One region of the Pseudoalteromonas mucoides genome, then DNA from elsewhere that is predicted to be linked to it. Evidence: predicted binding sites of a transcription regulator. Region 1 holds the regulator's gene; each other region holds the start of a gene.
What was found. The regulator FliA, encoded in region 1, starts transcription of late flagellar genes. The targets are predictions, from matches to a motif close to CTAAAGNTNNNNNNNNNNNNGCCGATA.
Positions count from the first base shown of each region.

Region 2: AAEU30_RS06160 (VC2046/SO_2500 family protein) is a predicted target of FliA. The motif match lies at 1,174-1,200, and genes of this name have one in related genera.
Region 3: AAEU30_RS20995 (DUF5610 domain-containing protein) is a predicted target of FliA. The motif match lies at 1,549-1,575, and genes of this name have one in related genera.
Region 4: pomA (flagellar motor protein PomA) is a predicted target of FliA. The motif match lies at 1,503-1,529, and genes of this name have one in related genera.

Region 1 covers NZ_JBMMUC010000004.1:77,039-80,186, reverse strand. The annotation lists gene AAEU30_RS05475 (protein phosphatase CheZ) at 1-557, opposite strand, end outside; gene cheY (chemotaxis response regulator CheY) at 574-957, opposite strand; gene AAEU30_RS05465 (RNA polymerase sigma factor FliA) at 998-1,708, opposite strand; gene AAEU30_RS05460 (MinD/ParA family ATP-binding protein) at 1,735-2,595, opposite strand; gene flhF (flagellar biosynthesis GTPase FlhF) at 2,588-3,148, opposite strand, start outside.
Region 2 covers NZ_JBMMUC010000004.1:209,191-212,338, reverse strand. The annotation lists gene AAEU30_RS06170 (hypothetical protein) at 1-54, opposite strand, end outside; gene AAEU30_RS06165 (DUF6172 family protein) at 163-471, opposite strand; gene AAEU30_RS06160 (VC2046/SO_2500 family protein) at 618-1,139, opposite strand; tRNA gene AAEU30_RS06155 (tRNA-Tyr) at 1,252-1,336, shown strand; tRNA gene AAEU30_RS06150 (tRNA-Tyr) at 1,386-1,470, shown strand; gene rplS (50S ribosomal protein L19) at 2,038-2,397, opposite strand; gene trmD (tRNA (guanosine(37)-N1)-methyltransferase TrmD) at 2,431-3,148, opposite strand, start outside.
Region 3 covers NZ_JBMMUC010000027.1:24,467-27,614, forward strand. The annotation lists gene AAEU30_RS20985 (2-thiouracil desulfurase family protein) at 1-336, shown strand, start outside; gene trmA (tRNA (uridine(54)-C5)-methyltransferase TrmA) at 342-1,439, opposite strand; gene AAEU30_RS20995 (DUF5610 domain-containing protein) at 1,605-2,720, shown strand; gene murI (glutamate racemase) at 2,784-3,148, shown strand, end outside.
Region 4 covers NZ_JBMMUC010000019.1:5,623-8,770, reverse strand. The annotation lists gene dxs (1-deoxy-D-xylulose-5-phosphate synthase) at 1-52, opposite strand, end outside; gene ispA ((2E,6E)-farnesyl diphosphate synthase) at 157-1,044, opposite strand; gene AAEU30_RS18180 (exodeoxyribonuclease VII small subunit) at 1,048-1,290, opposite strand; gene pomA (flagellar motor protein PomA) at 1,593-2,360, shown strand; gene AAEU30_RS18170 (flagellar motor protein MotB) at 2,363-3,148, shown strand, end outside.

The DNA of each region.
Region 1 (3,148 bases):
TCTCTAACTAAATCAATTACGCGGCGGATCACTTGCCCTGTTAAGTCTTGGTAATCTTGCGCCATTAACACATTAGTCATTAGACCTTGCAGTTCGTCGGTCTTAGTGTGGGAGTGGTTCATGAATTTATCTAAACTATGACACAGTGTTTTAAATTCACCGAGCTCAATTTCACGACTCATTAAACGGTCCCAAGTCGGCTTTATCTGGGCGATTTCATCGGCTAACCCTTGTGCTATAGGCAAACTAGCTTCAACTGCATCCATGGTTTTATTAGCAGCATTTTCTGTCATTTCCATAACATAATTTAAACGCTGCTTTGCGTCAGGAATTGCATCAGTTGTTAAGTCTGAGAGCCGTGTATCGAGTTCAAAATTCTTCAGCGCGTCATGAAGTTGGCGGGTTAATTTACCAACTTCAGCAAAAAGTTCTGATTGCTCTTTTGTCGCCGCATCAAGGATGAGCTGATCAGCTTTATCTTGCTCACCGTTTTCAAGGTGAACAACAAGCTGACGGGCTTGTTCTAAAGTGATCTGAGGCGCAGCAGGTGCTGACATAAGCCTCTCCTATTAATTAGCCTAGGCGCTCAAACACTTTTTCCAATTTGGTTTTAAGTGTTGCAGCAGTAAAAGGTTTTACGATGTAGCCATTAACGCCAGCTTGAGCAGCAGCAACAATTTGTTCTTTTTTAGCTTCTGCTGTTACCATCAGCACAGGGATATGTTTAAGCGTGTCATCAGCTCTGATTGCACGTAATAAATCAATACCTTGCATACCTGGCATATTCCAATCTGTTACTACGAAATCAAACTCTTGATTTTGTAGCATTGGTAAAGCTGTTGAACCATCATCAGCTTCTTGCACATTAGTAAAACCTAAATCTCTTAACAGATTTTTGATAATACGTCTCATCGTCGAAAAATCATCAACAACAAGAATTTTCATGTTTTTATCCAAAACATCCTCCGGTGAGGTCTGAACCTATATTTACTTACTACTAATTTATCCAGTCATTGATTTTTGCTTTTAGCTTAATCATCGCCTGACCATGTATCTGGCTCACACGCGACTCGCTAACATCGAGTATGTGCCCAATTTCTTTTAAATTCATTTCATCGTTGTAATAGAGCGAAAGAACAAGGCCGTCACGCTCTGGTAGCGACTTAATTGCTGCTAACAAGGATTCATTAAAACGTTCATTCTTAACGTTATTAAAGGGCTTGTCCAGTGCTAAGTCTTGCCCAACTGGGGTTATTACATCTTCATCAACCCCTAAGTCTTCGATACCCAGAACTTTGCTTGAGTTTACATCACTTAGAATATGATGGTACTCATCTAGCGTAATATCAAGTTTTTCAGCAACTTCACTATCTTTAGGCTCACGATTATATTGACTTTCTAGTTCTGTAATTGCTTCTGCAACCATACGGCTATTGCGGTGTACTGAACGAGGGGCCCAATCACCACGGCGCATTTCATCAAGCATTGCACCACGAATGCGAATACCTGCAAAGGTCTCAAAACTGGCACCTTTTGCAGCATCAAAGTTTTTCGACGCTTCAATTAAACCTATCATGCCTGATTGAATTAAATCATCTAGCTGTACACTCGGTGGTAAACGTGCAATTAAATGGCACGCCACTTTTTTTACCAGCGACGCGTGCCTTTCTACTATTGCATTTAAATTTGCTGTGGATTGATAGCCCATCGCTTTGCTCACCGATGCAGTCATAGTTAGCCGTTTACTAATTTTTCTATAAAGAACTCTAAATGGCCTGAAGGTTGATTAGGTATTGGCCATTTAACTGCTTTTGTCGCCAAAGTTTTAAAGGCAACTGCCGCTGGAGAGTTTGGAAATAATTCCACAATTACTTTTTGGCGGCGGGTAGATTTACGCATATTTTCATCGTATGGAACGGTAGCAACCAACTCCATAGAGACATCTAAAAATCGGTCGGTTACTTTTGATAACTTTGCAAATAGTTCATGGCCTTCACGCATGCTACGCACCATATTGGCAACTATTTTAAATTTGTAAACACCATGCTCACGGCTAAGTACTTTGATAAGAGCATAAGCATCGGTGATTGAAGTAGGTTCGTCACATACAACAACCATAACATCTTGTGCTGCACGAGAAAAACTCAGCACCATGTCAGAAATACCTGCGGCGGTATCAACAATTAATATATCGAATTCAGTATTTAGTTCACTGAAAGCGCGAATAAGGCCTGCGTGCTCAGACGGTGATAGTTCAACCATGCTTTGTGAGCCAGAGGTTGCAGGTACTATTTTAATACCTGCGGGGCCTTCTACTAAAATTTCATCTAACTCGCATTCACCCGATAAAACATGGGATAAGTTACGCTCTACACGTAAACCTAGCATCACATCACAATTTGCTAAACCTAAATCGGCATCCAGTACTAAAACTCTATTGCCTAGCTGGCCAAGCGCGATTGCAGTGTTTAATGACACGTTGGTTTTACCAACGCCGCCTTTACCACCGGTAACAGCGATAACTTTTACACCGTTATTATTGTTTTGACTCATTTTTCGCAGGCCACTTGCTTGATCTAATACTGTGTTAATCATACATCCCTACTGTGCTTGACGCCACTGCTTGACGTCGTGAATGTTGTGCTTTTGTTCTTTTTAAATACAATTGTTCAGCTTTTTTTACTAATTTTTCTGAATTAGCAACACGAATGTCCTCAGGAACACGCTGGCCGTTAGTAAGATACCCTATTGGAAGGCGATTTTGAATCGCTACGCTAATAATCTCACCTAAACTTAGCGACTCATCCAATTTGGTGAAAATACAGCCACTTAATTGTACTTTCTTAAAGTGTCTTACCGTTTCCTGTAACACGTTAATTTGCGCCGTTGCACTTAACACTAAATAATTACGAATATCCACACGTTGATTACGCATTAGCGTGTTTAATTGCTCTGTTAAACGTAAATCACGTTGGCTCATTCCCGCAGTATCAATTAATACTAGTCGTTTATTTCGTAAATGGTATAACACTTCTGCTAATTCGTTAGCATCTTTAACTTGTTTTACGCCACAGCCAATTATACGACCATACGTCGCAAGCTGTTCATAAGCACCTATACGGTAAGTATCGGTTGTGATCAACGCAAC
Region 2 (3,148 bases), 130 kb from region 1:
TGAGAATGGAATCAGCGAGCTCAAAACTAACACAGGTAAAATTCTAATTAGCATATCAATTCCTTTTTTATTTTTAGCAAGCTTACCCTAAACTCGGTTTTATTTCAGGCACAAAAAATGGGCACTTAAGCCCACTCTTTTAGCAATGAAAGCTGTTATTGCTTAATCATCTGCTTCGTCATCAAAATCATGTGACTGGCGCTGTGCAGGCCTTGCAATGATTTCAACGTAAAAAGACGATAAACCCTGCTTTTCAATTTCGCTGATACAATTATTAATTTCGGCAACATGCACAATTTGTGCTTCTTCGGCAGTGTTACCAAATTTACAATCAAATGCCCAATAATCAGCATCGAACGGTAACGTTTTGTTACGTTCTCTTTTCAAATATTTTTTCACTTCATGCTTTGCAGCGTCGACCATGCGAGGGTATTTGATTTTCTCGTGATTCAGCGTGAATGTTTTCTTCATTACTTTCCTAAATTACCTTGGTTTAATGATAATGGCATTTTTGAATCCCATTTAAGGGCATTATAGCAACTGCATTTAAATTTTGGGTGCTTTTTTTACACTTAACGAAATAAAATACTTTATCGCTTAATTATTGCAATACGGTGTCACACTTGTGCTAAGTGTAGTGGCTGATGCAAGGCATCATTATTGAGGCTATCATAAAAGGCTGCAGCATCGATCTGAGGGTTATCCAGTTGCGTTTCTTTATCAAGGTGGCGCTTACGAACGACTGGCTCACAGTTATCAATAATATGAAGTGGGATGTGATTTTTATCATCACGAATAGCAAGTGGCTCTGGTGATAAACAACTACGTAAGCGTATGTCACTCATGCCTGCTTGTTGCAATCGTTGCGCGTTATGTTCACCAATGAGCATATCAAACTCATCTGGGGCAAGTGGTTGTTTAGGTCCGGCACCTAATTCAGCGCGCAGCTGGGATTCATCATATTCTTTTGCATCAGCACCAAATGGGGTTTTTGGTAAATGAAACTGACTAAAATCTAGGGCATCATGAGATAGCATTGCTAAAAGTAACGCAAACTCGCCACGACGCGATTCACTCACGCTTTTCGCGAGGCGATTGTCGAGTTGACTCTCTGTGATTAACAATCCATCGATTTGCATAGACTTTAGCCGATTATGTTCATGAATAAATATTTATCGGCATTATTTGATATTTCTTTAGCTTTTTTCTTTACTTAAATAATAAGTTTGCTATTATCGGCGCCGTTGCATTGGAGGGGTTCCCGAGCGGCCAAAGGGATCAGACTGTAAATCTGACGGCTCAGCCTTCGCTGGTTCGAATCCAGCTCCCTCCACCACTTTTCTTACCGCTAAGTTAAGTGGGGCCAAATGTAACAAAAATAGTGTGGAGGGGTTCCCGAGCGGCCAAAGGGATCAGACTGTAAATCTGACGGCTCAGCCTTCGCTGGTTCGAATCCAGCTCCCTCCACCACTTTTCTACTAAGTATTATCTACTGTCATTCACTTCTTCTATTTTATATCTCGAAAAAATTAATTAACTATTTAGTACATCCCTCACTCAGTTCTCTAAGCCAGTCCATATTAAGTCACATTGCAGCTAAACAATTGAAACACTTTGTTAAGCGCATATGTTTTAACTCGCTCAAATAGCACCACCAAAACCACTCTAAGCCTTTACATACCTAATTGGCTATATTCACTTTTACGATTGTTTTAATGTGCCTCACACGGCCTCTGAAGCTGATTTTACATTTGAGACGCTGGTTGGTTCTAATTTAAAAATGAACGGGGATAAAATACGACTTAAAAGCGTATTACATATTTAGTGGATATTAATTGACGGAATAAATATGGTTTACTGACTAACTTTACTCTTGCTAACTGCTTTAAACAATCACAGCTAAAGCTTGTTCCTACGAGGCTATTTCTACTCGCTAACTTTACTCTCGCTAACTCTCCCTCACGTACCCCAAAAACCAAAACAGGTTGTAACCCGAGGGCTACAACCTGTTTTATCTGCGTTGATAAACAGCGCGTATTAGTTAAGTTTTTCTCTAATACGTGCAGATTTACCAGAACGCTCACGTAGATAGTAAAGCTTAGCACGGCGAACTGCACCGCGACGCTTAACTGTTACGCTATCGATAAGAGGGCTGTGCGTTTGGAATACACGCTCAACACCTTCACCGCTCGAGATTTTACGAACTGTGAATGCTGAGTGAAGACCACGATTACGCTTAGCGATTACAACACCTTCAAAGGCCTGTAGACGCTCTTTAGCACCTTCTTTTACACGTACCTGTACAACTACTGTATCACCAGGGCCGAATGCTGGTACGTCTGTTTTAAGCTGCTCATTTTCAAGCGCTTTAATAATATTTTGGTTTACTTTTGCCATTATGTTTCTCACTTTCCTAGGTGTAACTGTCTTCTAGCCACAAGCTTTTTGGTACTCTTGCTGAAATTTTGCGAGTAATACCGCTTGCTCCTCAGTCAGAGCTAGGTTATGCAACAAGTCAGGACGTCGTAACCAAGTTCTACCTAATGACTGCATTTGCCGCCATTTAGCTATCTCTTGGTGGTTTCCACTGAGTAATACAGCAGGAACCTGTTTGTCGTCCAATGTTTCTGGCCGTGTATAGTGAGGACAATCTAGCAAGCCATCCGAAAATGAATCTTGCTCCGCTGACTGGTTATGACCTAACACGCCTGGCACTAATCGCGCTACTGCGTCAATTAATGTCATGGCAGGTAATTCACCACCACTCAAAATAAAATCACCAATTGACCATTCTTCGTCAACGTATGATTCTATTATTCTCTCATCTATACCTTCATAGCGACCGGCAATCAAAATCAGTTTTTCGGAGTTTGCGAGTTCGCTCGCCCCTTGCTGATCTAATTTGCGCCCTTGCGGGGACATATAAATTACTTTTGCACCATCACCTGCCGCTTTTTTTGCGTCAAGAATGGCTTGTTTCAATGGTTCAACCATCATTAACATACCTGGTCCGCCCCCGTAAGGACGGTCATCTACGGTTCTATGCTTATCAGTTGCATAGTCTCGCGGATTCCAGCAGTTAAAGTCGATTAAACCACTTTTTACTGCGCGACCTGTTACACCTTGCTGTGTAATGGCATCAAACATG
Region 3 (3,148 bases), on a different contig from region 1:
CTGTGCCCTGAGGTTGCTGGTGGATTATCGACACCTAGAGCGCCGGCTGAAATCAGGCTCGATAAAGTGATTACAAATGACGATGAAGATGTGACAGTCGCATTTAAGTTAGGCGCGAAGAGGGCTTTACAATTATGTCTGTCTCATAATATCCGCTTTGCACTGCTCAAAGAATCAAGCCCATCATGTGGTCGTAATACAATTTATGATGGCTCGCACCGTGGTATTAAAGTCGCGGGAATGGGGTTAACGGCTGCATTATTAGAACAAAATGGAATTAAAGTGTTTAGTGAGGAGCAAATGCCAGCACTTTTAAAAGCGCTGGCTTCATGCTGAGCAGTCTATTTCTTTTGTAAGAAAACACCCGACTCGATGTGGTGGGTATAAGGGAACTGGTCAAAAATAGCAAAACGCTTAACTTCATGGGTTTGGCATAAATGATCTAAGTCTCGTTCCAAAGTGTCTGGGTTACATGAGATATAAATAATATTTTCATAGTTAGCGACTAAATCACAGGTAAGTGTATCCATACCTGCACGTGGCGGATCAACTAAAATAGTTTGGCAGTCGTAGCTCTTTAAATCAATTCCTTGCAAACGCGAAAAAGTACGTTCGCCATTCATTGCTTGCGTAAATTCTTCGCTCGACATACGAATAATATCTAAATTTGTGACGTTATTTTTAGCAATGTTGTACTGTGCTGAATGCACCGAAGACTTAGATATTTCGGTTGCAAGCACTCGATTAAATGAACCGGCTAGTGCTATAGAGAAGTTACCATTACCACAATAAAGCTCCAGCAAGTCGTTTTTAAGTGGAGCGCATAACTGTTGTGCCCACTCAAGCATTTTAATGTTCACCTTGGCATTTGGTTGCGTAAAGCTATTTTCAACTTGTTGGAATATTAACTCCTGGCCATTTACAGTTAAGCGCTCAGTAACAAAGTCTTCACCTAGCACTTCTTTTTGCTTTCGAGCTCGGCCAATAAAATCAATTTTGTATGTGCTACTTAGTTTAGCCTTTAATGCTTTTATCTCTGTCATCCACTGCTCATCAAGTGGTTTGTGATAAAGTAGGCTAACTAAAATTTCACCGCTTAAAGTAGATAGGTAATCAATTTGAAATAACTTACGGCGTAGTATTTCACAGCCTTTCAAATTTTCGATCATGGCAGCCATGACTTCACCAATTAAAGGTGCTGCAGGGTCAAAGGTATCAACACGTATTTTTTCTTTTGTGGCTTGATCAAACATAATATGGAACAAATCATCCCCATCATGCCATACTCTAAATTCAGCCCGTTGGCGGTAGTGAATAGGCTCTGAGCCAAATACTTCTAATTGCTCAACCCCAAAACGTTGGAATTGCGCAATAATACGCTGCTCTTTTTCACTTAGTTGTGCATCGTACGTTGATGTATCGATCTTAATAACTGCCATTATTCCCACTACCTTCTATCTTTAAGCTATTTATCGGCGCTATTGTAGGGGGCCGGAAGTATTTGTCTAGTTTTGAGTAAAAGTAAGTGCTGATTTTTTGTCCGTTTTACTTTAGGTTTTTGTAAACTTGCCGATAATAAAGAATGCAAATATAGGAGTCGGATTATGAAAATTGGCAATTTTGGCTATGTCCCAAACAATAACGTCAATCAAAACAGCAGTAAGGCCGCATTTACTCAGCCTACAATACAGTCCCCACAAGACAGTTACCAGCAACGTGGTAAAGAGCTAGCGGCAAAAGTATTGGGCGACAAAATGGCAGAAGCGCTCGGCTTACCTGTTGAGCAAGAGAAAAAAGACAAGCCTTTGTTTGATTTTGAAGAAATCGTAAAGAATGTTTTAGACTTTGTCACAGGTGCTGTAAAAAAAGCGCAAGCTGATGGCGCTGATGATGACAAGCTCAAAGGTATGCTTAGTGATGCTCGCAAAGGAGTTCAAATAGGTATTGATGATGCGTATGCAGAACTCAAAGATACTGGTGTTTTAAATGACGATATTGAACAAGGTATCGAAAAATCAAAAGAGGGCATTTTTAATGGTCTTGATGAATTTGAAGACGACCTATTTAACCCTCAACCGGATTCTGTCAGTGTTAGTCAGGCCCAATATTTAAGTTTAAGCAATAATGCGCAGTATAATTTTACAACTGCCGAAGGTGATGAAGTAAGTATTAGCTTTGCCGATGCCTTTACTCAGCAATCAGCAAGTAGCTATCAGCGCTCTGGTGATAGCGAAGGTTTTGCTAGTGAGTCATCTCAATCTCGTGAGCTTTCATTTAGTATGTCAGTAAATGGCGATTTAAATGAAGATGAACAAGAGGCAATCAATGCCTTAATGGAAGACTTACAGAGTGTCAGCAAGACTTTCTTTGGTGGTGATTTAGATGAAGCCTTTGAGCAAGCGCAAGAACTTAGTTTAGGCAGCGAGCAGCTGGTCGCTTTTTCGATGGATCTAAAGCAAACTAAAACATTTGCATCAATTAAAGGTTATGAAGAAAACAAACCAGCTCCAGAAAAAGAAGTAGCAAATAAAGTGGCGCCGTTTAATGATGACTTGAGAGAGACATTTAATAAGGCAAATGAACTTGGTCTGCAAAATCAGTTGTCGGGTATTTTACAATGGCTAAACCAAGATCAAGAAGAAGTCGGTAAGCTGGTTGATTATACTAAATCGATGTTTGAGCAAATGAATAAACTGCGTGAGGCAGTCTCAGAAGCATAAGCTTTATTTTATACTATGTGCGTGGCAAACTGCTCAGCTTAAATGAAGCTTGGAGTAGGCGGTTTGTCATCACACATTATGGTATTCGATTCAGGTATAGGCGGCACAACAGTACTTGAGCATATTAAAGCCTTATTACCTCAAGCCCAACTAAGTTATTTTATGGATAATGCTTATCTGCCTTACGGTAAGTTAAGCCAAGAAACAATTGTTGCGCGCTTAACTTCTTTACTTCATCACATTACAGCTCACCATTTAAAAGTTGATGTTCTAGTAATTGCTTGTAATACAGCATCGACATTAGCATTAGCAAAAATAAGAGAGTTAACTAATATACCCGTTGTGGGCGTTGTTCCAGCAATAAAGCCCGCTACTTTATTAACGCAAACTCAGCGTATCGGTTTATTAGCAACGCCTGCCACAATTAG
Region 4 (3,148 bases), on a different contig from region 1:
TTGGTTCGTCAACCAAACCTAATAATGGATACTTGCTACTATCAAGTGTCATGATTTTTAATACATCCTTCGCTAACCAGAGACTATTATAGCGTATTATTACTCTGGTTTATTAGTTATTTTGTACGTCTTTAGTTGCTTGTTATTGAGCTATGTTTAATAATTGCGTTCAACTATATATTTGGCTAAATTTTCTAGTTGCTCAGTATCGGCATCTATTTTTGCTAAAGCTTCGAGTGCTTGATTTAATAGCTGTTGTGCTTTTTGTTTAGCCCCATCAAGGCCTAGCAGAGCAGGGTAGGTTGCTTTATTTGCTGCAATATCAGAGCCTTGTGGTTTCCCTAGGGTGATGGTGTCACCTTCGACATCAAGAATATCGTCTTGTACCTGAAAAGCCAAGCCAATTGCATTGCCAAATATTGTCAATTGCTTTTGGGTTTGCTCATTAACACTCGGTGCACTTAATGCCCCAAGCGTTATTGCACAATTTAATAATGCACCAGTTTTAAGTTTATGGATTCTCTCAAGCGCTGCTAAATTAATTACTTGATCAGTGGCTGCTATATCCAATGCTTGTCCGCCTACCATACCTTCAATACCTGAAGCTTTACTTAATGCGGCAATCATTTTTACTTGTTGGTTCGCAGGGATTTTAAAGTCATGGTTTGCGATTAAATCAAACGCTAATGTTTGTAGCGCATCACCAGCTAAAATAGCATGTGCTTCACCATAAACAATATGGCAAGTAGGCCTACCTCGGCGAAGTTCATCGTCATCCATTGCTGGTAAGTCATCATGAACCAATGAGTAGCTATGAATGCACTCAATTGCAGCCGCAAGAACATCTAAATCTTGCTTATCTGCGCCAAGCATTTGCCCAGTCGCGTAAACAAGAAAAGGGCGAATACGTTTACCGCCGTTTAAAATACCATAGTGAGTGGCTTCTTTAATGCTATCTTCGGTATCAAGAGGCTGTGAAAAATATTGATTTAGTGTTGCTTCAACATCTTGTTGAGCAGATTTTATTTGTTGTTTTATTAACACCGACTATTCCACATTATCATTAAAATTGCTTAGCGCTGCCTGTGGGTCATTACCCATTAAAATAGCCACTTTTTGTTCTGCTTGTTGGAGCTTATTAGACGATGCATTTGCTAAAGCTATTCCACGTTCAAACTGTTTTAATGATTGTTCAAGCGATAAATCACCTTGCTCCATGTCTGTGACGATTACGGTTAATTCTTCAAGTGCTTGCTCGAAGCTTAAGTTTTCAGGTTTTTTGGTCGCCATAGTGGATTTTACTTAGATGATATAAATGTGAGGCCAATTTTAGGGGGAATGCTAAACTAGGTCAAAGACTGATGCATTTTTTTTATGTATTTTGGCTTTACCGTGACATTTTAATTACCTGAACCTAGGCTTAAACCTTGCGGGATGGAGTAGTTTGATTAGAATGACACTATAATAGGCGATAAAGTTAAATCATTTATTTAACGAAATGATTTAAGTAATTCAATGTTTTGCCGATAAGCAGTTAATAATAAAAGTTTGTTACCTTAAGTAGCAAAATAGCAATTCCTCTGGAGGGGTAAGTGGATTTAGCAACCATTATAGGTATTCTCGGAGCAATTGGCTTAATCGTGATGTCGATGGTGCAAAGTAGTAACGGTGAAGTTGCTATGTTTTATAATACGCCATCAGTTGTCATTGTATTTGGTGGCTCGATTTTTATCGTATTGTCAAACTACACTATGGGCCAATTTTTAGGCATTGGTAAAGTGTGCGCTAAAGCATTCATGTTTAAAATTGAATCCCCTGAAGAGTTAATTGAAAAAGCCGTCGAGCTTGCCGATTCAGCACGAAAAGGCGGTTTTTTAGCCCTAGAAGAAGCTGAAATACCCAATGCATTTATGCGCAAAGGGGTTGATATGTTAGTTGATGGCCATGATGCTGATGTAGTGCGGGCGACTTTACAAAAAGATATTTCACTTACTACCACACGCCATGAATCCGGCGCGGGGTTGTTTAAAGCATTGGCAGATATTGCGCCTGCTATGGGTATGATTGGTACATTAATTGGTTTGGTGGCAATGCTTTCAAACATGGATGATCCTAAAGCGATTGGTCCTGCGATGGCTGTTGCGTTATTGACCACTTTATATGGTGCATTCTTAGCAAATGTTATCGCTATTCCTATTCAGGTCAAATTAGAGCTACGCAAAGAAGAAGAAGCAATGAACCAGCGCCTTATTCTAGATGCTGTACTGGGAATTCAAGATGGCCAAAATCCAAAAGTAATTGAGGGTATCTTGAAAAACTACCTTGCCGAATCTAAGCGCAATGTGGATACCGAGGAGTAAACATGTCTGAGCAAGAGTGTAAATGTCCACCTCCGGGTTTACCTGCTTGGATGGGCACATTTGCAGATTTGATGTCCTTATTAATGTGCTTCTTTGTACTCTTGCTCGCATTTTCAGAAATGGATGTACTTAAGTTCAAACAAATAGCAGGTTCGATGAAGTTTGCTTTTGGTGTGCAAAACAAAATAGAAGTTAAAGATATTCCTAAAGGGACCTCCGTAATTGCAATGGAGTTTACCCCTGGTAAACCAGAGCCTACACCGATTGAAACTATTCAGCAGCAAACAGTTGAGATGACACAACAAATGCTTGAGTTTCAGGCGGGAGATGAAAGTTCAGCAGGTGGTCGTCAAGAGCAACGAGGTAATAAGCGTGGTGGTGAGTCACAAAGTACCGCTCAACAGCAAGCATTAGATCAGGCCACAGCCTCTGCGGATCAAGAGCAAGTCAATGAATTAGTGAAAAAGATAGCTCAGCAGTTAGAACAACAAATCATGGATGGTGCTATTGAGCTAGAATCGTTAGGTCAGCAAATCATTATTCGTATTCGTGAAAATGGCTCATTTCCATCAGGGAGTGCTTTTTTACAGCCTCGGTTTAAGCCTATCATTCAAGATATAGCGACTCTATTAAAAGATGTCCCCGGTGAAATTACGGTGTCAGGCCATACCGATGATTTTCAAGTATCTAATGAGCTATACACTAATAATTGGGATCTTTCTTCAAAACGAGCGGTCGCGGTTGCATCTGAAATGCAAAAAGCTCAGGGGTTTGATAAGAGCAGAATG